2 regions of the Limosilactobacillus urinaemulieris genome follow, and region 1 is predicted to be linked to the other one. Evidence: riboswitches for the same ligand, from Rfam matches in the RefSeq annotation. Region 1 holds a riboswitch; the other holds the start of a gene.
The links. Region 1 has a riboswitch for lysine ahead of MR181_RS02300 (amino acid permease). Riboswitches for the same ligand answer to the same signal wherever they lie in the genome.

Region 1 (6,198 bases):
CTACCACTGAACTACTTCCGCATAACTGTTCTGCAACGATAATTAATATACCACGTGTCACAGACCGATGTCAATATGATTTTGAAATAAAGTCTTATTCCAAATGCGGATGAAGGGACTTGAACCCTTACATCTAAAAGATACAAGATCCTAAATCTTGCGCGTCTGCCAATTCCGCCACATCCGCATATGGAGGATACAGGGCTCGAACCTGTGACCTCCTGCTTGTAAGGCAGATGCTCTCCCAACTGAGCTAATCCTCCGAAAAATGATATATTCATAATGGAACTTTATTAATATATCATCATTTAAATTTAGTGTCAACAATTATTTTAAACCAAGTTCAATTAATTTTTGATCAATCATTTTCAACACTTGGCGTGCCGCCGCTGGATCCTCAACAAAGTCATACTTATCCCCATCAATCAACATCTTAGGACTAGCATCGTATTGTTGATACCAATCCCGGTAACGTTCATTAAGGTTTTTGTAGTAATTATAAAGGGATGGATCATTGGCAAGTTGTTCGTATGACCGACCACGTTTTTTTATCCGCTCCAGCATTGTTTCAAATGAAACTTGAATCGTAATTAGCAGATTAGGTGCTTTTTGGTGAGGTTGTTCAGGTAATTCTTCCATCATATTGTGCAGTAATGATGAGTAAATATCTGATTCTGTTTCGGTTGCCCGCCCCATATCAGCATTAAGCTTAAACAACAATGCATCTTCAAAGATCGAGCGATCAAGGACATTTAAATCATTGCCAAAAGAATCTTTAATCTCATCTAGTCGTCGATTCAAAAAGTAAATCTGCAGTAAAAAGCCATACTTTTTCGGGTCCTTATAAAAGAGCGGCAAAATCTTATTATCATCAACAGATTCATAAAATGCTTGGCTATTCAAATGATCAGCCAGTAATCCGGTTAGACTTGTCTTCCCGGCACCAATTGTCCCTGCAAGTGCAATCATTAAATGCTTCTCCCCCTTTAAATTATAAAAAAGCAACTTTACTATTCTAACATTGAACATCAAAAAAAAGAAGAGACTGAATTAGAAGTCTCTTCCTAAATTCAAAGAGGATCCCTATACCTAAATTTTCCAGGTATAGAAACCCTCTTCAAATTTTAATTAATTTTGTTCCGGATCATACTTTTCACCCTTAGTCCGCCGAGAAAGATCTACCTTCTTCAACGGAATAATATGGGTCCTATAGCGAATTTTGTAGTAGAAGAACAAAATCAAGAATAGCGGCACACTCATGTATGTAATCAAAATATTTGACCAGTCAAGTTTTGCGAAGGCCTCAACATTCTGTCCACAAATAACAATTGTACAAAGAACAAACGCAAAAATTGGCCCAAAAGGATACAGAGTTGCGTGATATTTAAGTTCACTTACAGAATGACCTTGAGCAGTATAAGCTTTCCGGAACCGGTAATGTGAAATAGCAATCCCTAGCCATGCAATAAAGCCACAAAGTCCAGAAGCATCTGTTAGGTAGAGGTAAGCTTGCGGAACAACAAACTGAGTTGCGAATGCTAATGTCGACACAACCATCGTTCCGATTAGCGCATAAATCGGTATTCCGCGACGGTTAACATAGCCGAAGAATCGCCATGCATAACCTTCACGAGCCTGCGAGTAAAGCATCCGGGTTGAAGCATATAAACCAGAGTTAGCTGCAGAGACAACCGCAGTTAAGATAACTGCATTCATGATACTGGCAGCGACTGCTAATCCAGCCCGCTTAAAAATAATTGTAAACGGACTCATTGTAATGTTAGTAACATCCGAATTTAACAGGTTCTTATCTGTATATGGTAGGATACAGGCAATTACAAAAATGGCAAAAATATAGAAAAGAAGAATTCGCCAGAAAGTTGAATGAATTGCTTTTGAAATTGACTTTTCAGGAGTAGCAGCCTCTCCAGCAGTAATCCCCACTAATTCTGTCCCTTGAAAAGAGAAACCAGCAACCAAAAATACACTAATAATTGCTGGAATACCGCCAACAAATGGTGCTTTTTTGTAGTGGAAGTTACTAAAACCAACTGGTTGACCGCCCATAATTCCGAGAATGATTGCAACCCCGACAATTAAGAAAACGATCACGGTAATTACCTTAATTAATGCTAACCAGTATTCTGTTTCACCGTACGAACGAACCGACAAATAGTTAATAAGGAAAACTAAAACTAAGACAATTGTGCTAAATACCCAGCTAGGAACATGCGGTAGCCAGAAATTCATTACAATTCCCGCACTGGTTACATCGACTGGAATTGTAATCGCCCAGTTAAACCAGTAATTCCATCCCATTGCAAAGCCTAATGCAGGATCAACAAACTTTGATGAGAATGCAGAAAATGAACCAGTAAGCGGCATATAAGTTGACATTTCACCAAGGCTAGTCATCAAGAAATAAACCATAATACCCATGATTCCGTATGCAACTAGGGCTCCACCTGGTCCAGCAGTTGAGATTGCTGAACCACTGGTAATAAATAAACCAGTACCAATCGTTCCACCAAGAGCAATCATCGCCAGGTGACGTGTTTTAAGCGTTCTTTTTATCTGTCCCTGACCATTACCCGTGTCTTCTGTCATCTTAAATTCCTCCCGTAAATATCCGAGCGACTTACTCAATAAAAAAGGATCTTCCAACAAGGCAACCTCATTAGAAGACCCAAGATTTATCATTGAATCGTTCAGCGAAGCGCCCCGCGATTTATCGCGACAGTCCATGACTTCTTCAATCATGACCCAATACTGCTCAGAATAAGCTAAGCAGTATTTCGGCATTCTTTCCTTTCAAAACCACTCCGGAACTTATTTTCCTAATAGTTAATACTAATAAAGAATGCAACCTCTTCATTTCGATAACATTATACTCTCATCATTTAATAACGCAAGACATCATCGTGTGTCTTAGCGCTTCCAGAGTTCGATCATTCCTGAAGTTATAGCGATACGAATAAAATTACATCGTTTTAAAACGCCAATTGATGAAATATTATTACCTTTTACCTCTGCAGTTACTATGATTTGGGAGTGACTTAGCTGATTACAAACAGCATTCACCCCTTCCGTCATGTATCCTTGATGCTGCTTCTGTGGAAGAAGCAGGTAGCCAATCTCATATTGCCCTGAAAGAATAACACCTGTTTTATCGTAAGAATGGAGAAGGATAATTAGGCCAAGCAATACTCGCTTTCTCCTTTCCCTTATTTGTAGTAAACATTCCGTTTGGGCAAGCATTCCTAAAGTATCTAGGTCAACCTTTCCGGCTGTGACTAACCCTGCCTGCTGAAATAATGATTGATATTTTAGCAGCGGTGTTAGTTCGGTAATTTTTTGTTGCCGAACCCTTTCAATAATAAGGCGTTTCGTTTTAATTTCCATTAAAAGACCATCCATTTCCCGGGAAATAAAAAACGCAAACAAATCAAAAATGATCCTTTGCGTTTTTCATTTAATAAATTGAGTTACTAAAGATTTTTAATTCGCGTAGTTTAGGTGCCCAAGCAACGTATAACCATTCAGCAACTTGAAGCCAAGCATATGCCAAGGCCATTGCCGCAATAGTATCTACGGGCCAGTGAGCATATAAGTATACCCGTGAAACTGCCAAGAAGAAAATTGCAAAGATTAATAATAACTGGCAGATCGTCCGGACAGCTGCTTTCTGAATTATTGGGATTACCACAAGAAAAAGGATCCCGGCGACCAGAAACAATCCAAGAGTATGACCACTTGGAAAACTATAACCGTCATCGACAGCTAAGTGTTGCGCTGGTCGTGCCCGTTTTACAAAATGCTTAACCAACGTTCCTACGACATCCCCACCAACAATTGTACAGATTGCCCATACTGCAGGAATCCGATAATTTCGTAACCATAAAGCAATTGCAATAATTAGGACCCATAGCAAGTCAAGTTTAGGACTTGCTAAAAAGGAAATCAGAGTCATCAGGGCATGGAACCAGCCAATATTTTCCAATCGTTGGCTAGTAAATAACGATTGAAAAACCGCATCCATTGTGGTTCCGATCGTTGAATTGAACTTAATCATTAGCATCAAAATAATAAAAACGATCCCGCTAATTGTAAATCGTTTCCACCGTTGATTATCTGGAACAATTAACATTATCTTTCTCCTATCATCAATTAAACATTAATTTAGAGTATACCATACCCCTAGCTTTTTGATTTTGAAGTTTTTGCTAAACTGATATGCAAGTAGTTTACCGCTCGAATTAACAGTTCGCCAAGTCCGAAACCAAGAGTAATCGCCCCAGCAATTACAATAACTTGATAAAGATATACTGTTGCTAATTGATAGTTACCAATTGCAAAATTACGGACAAGTTTGTAGGCCTGCCCTCCTGGAACAAACGGAACTAGAGCCGGAACATTAAATACAATCATTGGCATCTTCAGGTGACGAGCAGCAGCCATACTAAATAGGGAAATTAAAATGGCAGCGAAAAGATTACTAATCGCCAAACCGGTATGCTGATGATAATACATTATCCAATAGATGACCCAAACACCGCCACCAATAATTCCAGCTGTATTATACGCCCGCACTGGGATATGCAATAAAATACCGAAGCAAACAGTAGATACATATGAAAGAATAAATTGTATAAATAAGTTTTCCCAGTTCATTCGCTTCTCCTAACTAAAACGCATAATGATTACAATTGCACTACCAATCGCTACTGCAGTTAATATTGCTTCGATCCCTCGAGTTGGACCACTAATGAGATTACCAGAAACAAGGTCCCGAGCAGCGTTGGTTAGGGGAATCCCTGGTACCAGCGGCATTACGCCACCAATAATAATTGAATTTGCATTTTGAGTCCAGCCAAGTTTAACGGTTAGAATTGCTAAGCCACCAATAACTAACGACGCACAAAATTCACCAAGATACTGAATTTTAAATTTACGGACAACAAACGAAAATACAGCATAACTTAAGCCGCCAATGATAAATGCCGCCCACCAGTCAACAACATCTCCAGTAAAGACAATCATCAATGCTGCACTTAAAACAGCAGCGGCAAAAGCCTCTAATGGATTTTGCCACCATTCAGTTGTCTGGCGTTCAATTGATTTTAATTGAGCATGAGCCTCGGGTAATTCAATTAGCCCGCTTGCTAGTTCACGAGAAACTTCATTCACTGCTGCAACCTTACTAAGATCATTTTTTCGGCGTCGAATATCAGCAACCTGCGAATTAGGGAGATCGTCACTGCTCGCAACAATCCCGGTTAACGTTGTGAAAGCTTGAAATTTTCTCAAGCCGGCATTTTTTGCTATTCGATCTAAGGTATCGTTGACTCGTTCCATATTTGAACCATTTTCAATGAGCAGTCTTCCTGCTAGAACACAGGTCCGCAATGCAAGAATTCGTCGTTCTTCTGTTAGCATTAATGTTTTCCCTCCCGACGTTCCTAGTTCATGTTTCATCTCTACAAGAAGCTGAGTTGTTATCTTTTTCTAACGCTAAAGTAGCAAAAAGGGCCGAGCTAATTCTCGACCCTTTACATCACTATTTGTCTGAATTTTCGGCCTTAATAAAGATGTTATGTGACGCCTTATACGAAACATTTAGCGGGGTGTCTTCACCATCTTTTTCAATAACTAACGGCCCTTCAAACGGCTCGTGGCGTATTACTTTAATGGTATCATTTGGCCGGAGCTTTAACTCTTCCAGATATGTTAATAATTCATGGTTATCTAAAAACCGCTCAAGCTGAACTGTTTCACCATCATTTGCATCTGCCAGCAGACGGTGTGAAACATCAGGAAACTGTCCACTCGCTGATGGGATAACCCCACCATGAGGACATGCCTGCGGGTGTTGTAAAAAGTTATCTAATGCTGTTGCTAAACGGTCACTTGTTTGGTGTTCTAAGACTTCAGCTTCTGAGTGAACATCCGCAAAATTATAGTGAAGCTTATCAACAAGGAATGTTTCCCATAAGCGGTGCTTACGAACTAGCTCGGCTGCGTACTTCTGTCCCTTTTCGGTAAGTGAAATACCAGCATAGGGTTCATGAACTACTAGTCCTTCATCAGATAATTTTGAAACCATTTCTGTTACAGAACCTGCCGCTATACCTAGGCCTAACGAAATATCCTTATTTGAAACCTTTTTGTGACTACCACCTAGCTCAAAGATAATCTTAA
Region 2 (6,198 bases), on a different contig from region 1:
AAGCTTGTAATCACCACGGTAAAGGGCATCGAACATTTGTCGCATTTCCTTAACATAAATATGCGAAGCGACCGAAACAACCCCATTAGCGCCTAATACTCGTGAAGTCAATGCTTGGGCATCTTCACCGGTAAAGACAAGGAAGTCATCTGCTTTATGTTCAATGATGTATTCCATATCTTCTAGTGGTGCACATTGCTTAATCCCAGCAATATTAGGGTGTTGGGAAAGCTCAACAACTGTTTCTGGTGCCATCTTTGAGCCGGTCCGTCCTGGAATATTGTAGATAATGATTGGTAAGTTAACATTGTCTGCTACTGCCTTAAAGTGAGCTAACATCCCCCGTTGGTTTGGCTTGTTATATGGCGGAACTACTACTAAAGCGTAGTCAATCCCGTTAATTTGGCCAACCTCATTAGTAAGGGCAATTGTTTCCTGAGGATTATTACTTCCCGTACCAGCGATCACGGGAACCCGGCCATCAACGATTTCGCCAAACCGGGTATACAAAGCAATCTTCTCATCATGGGTTAATTCTGGAGTTTCACCAGTAGTTCCCCCGATGACAAAACCGTTACAACCACGGTCAATCAATGAGTTAGTTAATTTTTCTAACGCGTCAAAGTCAATCTCGTTATCACTATTAAAGGGCGTTACAATCGCTGTTAATAAGTCTGCATTTGCTAATGTTGTCATATTCTCTTCCTCCAATTATTCTGTCATCCGATATTCTAAGAAACCTGTAATCGCATCAACGCCGCGCTGAATTGCTTCTTCCTTTGGTTTTAGGGTTGCCGAGTGCAATTGCGAATCATCATCGACTCCCAACCAAAACATCGTTCCCGGGAACTTTGCCAAAAGGAAGCCAAAGTCTTCTCCGGTCATTGCTGGTTCAGTCTCAATAAAGTTTACATTAGGTGTTGATTGCATGTATGAGATAAAGCGCTTGGTTAACTCAGGATTATTCTCAACTGGCCAATAGCCACCCTGATTTAATTCCAAATTAACTGTCATGTTATAACTTCGACCGATTCCTTCACAAACATCTTTTAACCGCTGATCAATTGTTTCAATCATCTTTTGGGTTAGCCCGCGGATCGTCCCTTCGATTCGGGTATGACCAGCAATCACGTTTCTGATCGTTCCGCCATCAATCTTTCCTAAAGTAATTACCCCGCTCTGAATTGGGTCAATACTCCGTGAGATTATCGTTTGTACCTGGCTGATCAACATTGCCGCTGCAACAATTGTATCGTTAGCGTCCTGCGGGTAAGCGGCATGACCACCCTTCCCGGTTAAGTCAATGTTCACTTCAGTTGTTCCGGCAAACAGTGTTCCCAGCCGACAACCAATCGCACCAGCAGGCAAATTAGGATTATCGTGCAAACCATAAAATTCGTCGGGACGCCAGCGACCATGAAATAACCCTAGTTCATACGACTGCTTACCACCGCTCTCACTTTCTTCTGCTGGTTGGAAGAAAAAGAGGAGGTTGTCCTTAGGCTGGTGCTCACTAAAGTAGGAAAGAACTCCTAAGGCTACAGTCATGTGAATATCATGACCGCAAGCGTGCATCACGCCCGGGTGCTGAGAAGAATACGGCAAGCCAGTCTGCTCTTCTACTGGTAACGCGTCAATATCTGTCCGGTACCCGATTGTCCGTTGCGGATCAAAGCCGTGAACTAACACCATCATTGAGGTTGGTAATTCACCTGGATTACGAATTTCTAAGAATTCCTGGTTCATCGCCTTCACCGTTTCTAAAAGGAACTGGTGAGTTTCAGTTTCCTGAAGTGCTAGTTCTGGGATTTGATGAAGATGACGACGAATCTTAATTAAATCACTTTCGCTTAACATTTTGCGCTCCTATAACTTCCGCAAGTCGTCTTCCAAGCCGGTCTTACTTTCAGTCTTTGCATCAACCTTTTTAACAAACTTAGCTGGTACTCCGGCAACCATTGTGTGTGGTTCAACATCATGGGTAACGATTGCTCCCGCAGCTACAACGGCGCCTTCACCAACATGGACCCCTTCGATAACCACGGCATTGGCACCGATTAACACGTTATCGTCAATTCGTACTGGTTGGGCTGAAGCAGGTTCGACAACTCCGGCAAGAACGGTTCCCGCACCGATATGACAATGCTTACCAACAATTGCTCGGCCGCCAAGGATTGCTCCCATATCAATCATCGTGTCATCACCAATTTCAGCACCAATATTAATTGTTGCTCCCATCATGACAACAACGTTATTTCCAATTAGGACCTTGTCACGAATGGTTGCTCCTGGTTCAATCCGGGCATTAAGTCCTTTTAAATCAAGCAGCGGAACTGCAGAATTACGGCAATCATTTTCAATGTGGTAATCTGCAATCAAATCAGCGTTTTCCTTTAATAACGGTTCAACCACTGACCAATCACCGAAGATTACACCGGTATGATCATCAATAAATGATTGAACTTCTTCCGGAAAGTTAATTTCATTTAAGTTCCCCTTTAAATAAACCTTTACGGGTGTCTTCTTAGGAGCATTGCCAATGTAGTTAATAATCGCTTGCGCATCTAATTCAGCCATCGTTGTTACCTCTTTCTTCCTATTATTAGTCATTATTGTTGATATTTACGATCTAAATGAACCAAGTCAGCTAAGGACTCCCGCTCAATCACAAGCTGGGCCTTGCTGCCTTCTGCAAAAACAACTGCTGGTCGGGGATTACGGTTGTAATTTGAAGCCATTGAGTAACCGTAAGCTCCAGTATCAAGCATGGCAAGAACGTCACCTGGTTGAGTTTCCGGTAGACCCTGATCCTGGGCTAAAATATCACCAGACTCACAGTACTTTCCGGCAAGGCGGACATGTTCTTTGATTGGTGCTTGCGGATTACTTGCCAGAACGGTTTCATATTCAGCTTGGTAAAGAGCTGGTCGAATATTATCACCCATCCCCCCGTCAACCGTGACGTATGGCTTCAAACCCGGTACATCCTTACGGGAACCAACCGTATAGAGGTTATATCCTGCTGGTCCAACAATTGACCGTCCTGGTTCAATCCAAATAGCCGGCATCGAGAGTCCTTTTGCTGCGGTTTCCTTTTTAATTGCCTTGATAATCGCATCGACGAACTCCTCAGGCTTAAGAGGATGGTCGGCAGCAACATAACGAATCCCAAAGCCACCACCAACGTTAATTACCTGTGCTTCATAGCCAAATGCATCTCGCCAATGAGCGGCAACTTCAACTAACTTCTTTGCCACGCCTTCAAAACCTGCTAGTTCAAAGATTTGTGAACCAATGTGAGCATGGAGACCACGCATCTTCATCCGCGGATTAGCCAAAACCTTTTGCAATGCTTCATCCGCTTGACCAGATTGAAGGTCGAAGCCGAACTTGCTATCAACTTGCCCGGTTTGGATGTATTTATTTGTATGAGCTGAGATTCCGGGGGTGATTCTTAGCATTACGTCGACGGTTGCATCACGTTCCTCAAGCGCCGCAGCTAATAATTCAATCTCATGGAAATTATCAATCATGATCGTCCCCACATGGTGGTCAACCGCCATTTCCAGCTCTTCACGCGACTTATTATTACCATGGAAACTTACCCGTTCCATCGGGAAGTCAGCCTTAATTGCTGTATAAAGCTCTCCAGCCGAAACGACATCAACGTGAGCCCCTTCGACAGCAGCAACCTGATACATTGCAATTGCGGCAAAGGCCTTACTTGCATAACTGACCGCGTAGTCGACCTGATTAGCATCAAATACTCGCCGAAAGCTCCGAATTTGCTGTCGGATTTGGGAAACGTCGTAAACAACCAGTGGCGTTCCGTATTCCTGAGCTAGTTCAATTGAATCACAACCACCAATCATCAGGTGTCCCGCGTCATTCAATTGGTCAGCAGTAATTTGTTGGTTCATACTCATTCCTCCATTACTCATTCGGGGAAAACAAAGTGATAAAAAAATCCACTGTCTGCGCGAAGACAAACAGTGGATGCATTTTATCCGTTTTGTCGATAGCGCAACGTGGGCTGATATTGTCCCACGACAGTCCGTAACTTATTCAGCCACGCCCCAGTGCCTTAACCGTGCCAGGTTAAGTACTTCGGCGACCGCCCTGTTCATCAATTCTCATTGCTTGGCAGGCTAAAATTGATTACTGGTGTTGGCCGCGCCTCTTCGATTTATAAATATAATAAAGTTATTAGATTAGAATGTCAACGGAAACATTAAATTTTCTCATATTTGTTTAATTATCTTTCATTACTAATTGAATATCCCGCTCATATTTAGTCAATCTTCAAGTTCGGCAATCATTAGGCAGGATTCTGTGATATTCTAGTAGGAATAAGTTTTTAAATTTGTTTTAAGAAGAGGAGAATTGATCGTGTTAGAACGGATCTTTCATTTAAGCGATGCTCATACCACCGTCAAGGGCGAATTAATTGCTGCCCTGACGACTTTCGTGAGTTTGTCATATATTCTATTTGTTAACCCGAACATCCTGCATGCGGCAGGAATTAACAAGGGTGCCGCCTTTACGGTTACCGCAGTCGCAACCGCAGTCGGATGTTTCTTAATGGGATTAATCGCCAACTACCCAATTGCCTTAGCGCCAACGCTAGGAAGTGCTGCTTTCTTTACCTATAATGTTGTTATCGGTATGCACATTAACTGGCAGACAGCCTTAGCCAGTGTCCTCGTAGCCTCATTCCTATTTATTTTAATTACAATCCTAAAGTTGCGGGAAAAAGTGGTTGATGCGATTCCACAAGATATTAAATACGCGATTTCTGCTGGGATTGGGTTATTCATCGCATTCATCGGTTTACAAAACGGTAAACTAATCGTTAACAATTCATCATCCCTGGTTGGTCTTGGCTCATTTGGTAATCCAGATGTTTGGTTAACCCTCTTTGGTTTAATCCTAACCGTCATTTTAATGGCTGCCCGCGTACCGGGGTCAATCTTTATTGGAATGATCGTTACCGCTATTTTCGGGATGTGCATCGGTCAAATCCCGCTACCTCACGGAATCATCTCTACAGCACCAAGCATGGCCCCGACATTTGGTCACGCTATCTTCCACTTAAAGGACATTAATACACCACAGCTATTTATGGTTGTCCTCACCTTCCTGTTAGTTACCTTCTTCGATACTGCAGGAACATTAATTGGAATGACCCAGCAAGCTGGAATGGTTGATAAGAATGGTAAGATTCCCCGGATCGGTAAGGCCTTCCTCTCTGACTCTCTTGCCATGGTTGAAGGGGCAATTTGTGGTACCGCACCGCTAGGAACTTCTGTTGAATCCAGTGCCGGAATTGCCATGGGTGGTCGAACAGGATTAACCGCTGTCTTTGTCGGTATTCTATTCTTGATTTCCATGATCTTTAGTCCTCTGCTAGCGGTAATTCCAACAACGGTCACCGCACCAGCATTAATTATTGTCGGGGTTCTAATGGCAAATAATCTGAAGTACATTAACTGGGATCGCTTTGAAGTGGCCTTTCCTGCCTTTCTTGTTGTGGTCGGAATGCCATTAACCTACTCCATTTCCGATGGTTTAGCCCTTGGTATGATCGCTTACCCAATTACCATGATTGCTTCCAAGCACCACAAAGACGTCTCTCCAATGATGTACGCCCTCTTCGTCATCTTTATTCTGTTCTTTGGAATAACAAATATGAAGTAGAGGGAAGTGCGAGCTGGGTAATGCCTTACGGAAGGCTAGCAATTTCTCCTGACGAAGGCGACTTGCGCCTCGGAGGGAGGTTGCTAGTCCTAGTAAGGCACCAGCGAGCACATTATGACTCTGCCGCCTAGAATCGTTAGTTCTAGCAAGTCCCTGGGAAACACGTTATGGCAATGTTGCCCGACAATCATATTATGACTAGGTTGATTTCAGCCTAGTTTTTTTGATCTCTTTATGATGGCTTAAGTTGTGCCTCACACTCTAATCCGAAATGTATTTGCCCAAGTCTTTTAGCTGTTACATGGTTAAGATCTGCTCGCCAGAGACTTGCTAGAGTTACTTCTACTGCAACTGTGTCAAAACATGCTTCGCCCGAGTTTCTACTTTTACCAAGTTGAAACGTGCATCGTCCAAGTTTCTTAGCTGTTACATAGTTAAGATCTGCTCGCCGTGACCGCAATCTCCGTCTAACTATCCCGTCCTTGATTGCAAACCAATCAT

Region 2: it holds a riboswitch for lysine, as region 1 does, so the genes downstream of both, lysA (diaminopimelate decarboxylase) here and MR181_RS02300 (amino acid permease) in region 1, are expected to answer to the same signal.

Annotation. Positions count from the first base shown of each region.
Region 1 covers NZ_CAKOBX010000002.1:179,892-186,089, forward strand. Annotated here, with positions in the region: tRNA gene MR181_RS02280 (tRNA-Gly) at 1-21, opposite strand, end outside; tRNA gene MR181_RS02285 (tRNA-Leu) at 105-187, opposite strand; tRNA gene MR181_RS02290 (tRNA-Val) at 191-263, opposite strand; gene MR181_RS02295 (deoxynucleoside kinase) at 328-969, opposite strand; gene MR181_RS02300 (amino acid permease) at 1,129-2,607, opposite strand; lysine riboswitch at 2,707-2,880, opposite strand; gene MR181_RS02305 (GNAT family N-acetyltransferase) at 2,929-3,402, opposite strand; gene MR181_RS02310 (phosphatase PAP2 family protein) at 3,473-4,147, opposite strand; gene MR181_RS02315 (threonine/serine exporter family protein) at 4,198-4,671, opposite strand; gene MR181_RS02320 (threonine/serine exporter family protein) at 4,681-5,436, opposite strand; gene MR181_RS02325 (metal-dependent transcriptional regulator) at 5,558-6,198, opposite strand, start outside.
Region 2 covers NZ_CAKOBX010000006.1:94,829-101,026, forward strand. Annotated here, with positions in the region: gene dapA (4-hydroxy-tetrahydrodipicolinate synthase) at 1-696, opposite strand, end outside; gene MR181_RS05715 (N-acetyldiaminopimelate deacetylase) at 712-1,857, opposite strand; gene dapD (2,3,4,5-tetrahydropyridine-2,6-dicarboxylate N-acetyltransferase) at 1,867-2,577, opposite strand; gene lysA (diaminopimelate decarboxylase) at 2,610-3,920, opposite strand; lysine riboswitch at 4,011-4,190, opposite strand; gene MR181_RS05730 (NCS2 family permease) at 4,390-5,697, shown strand.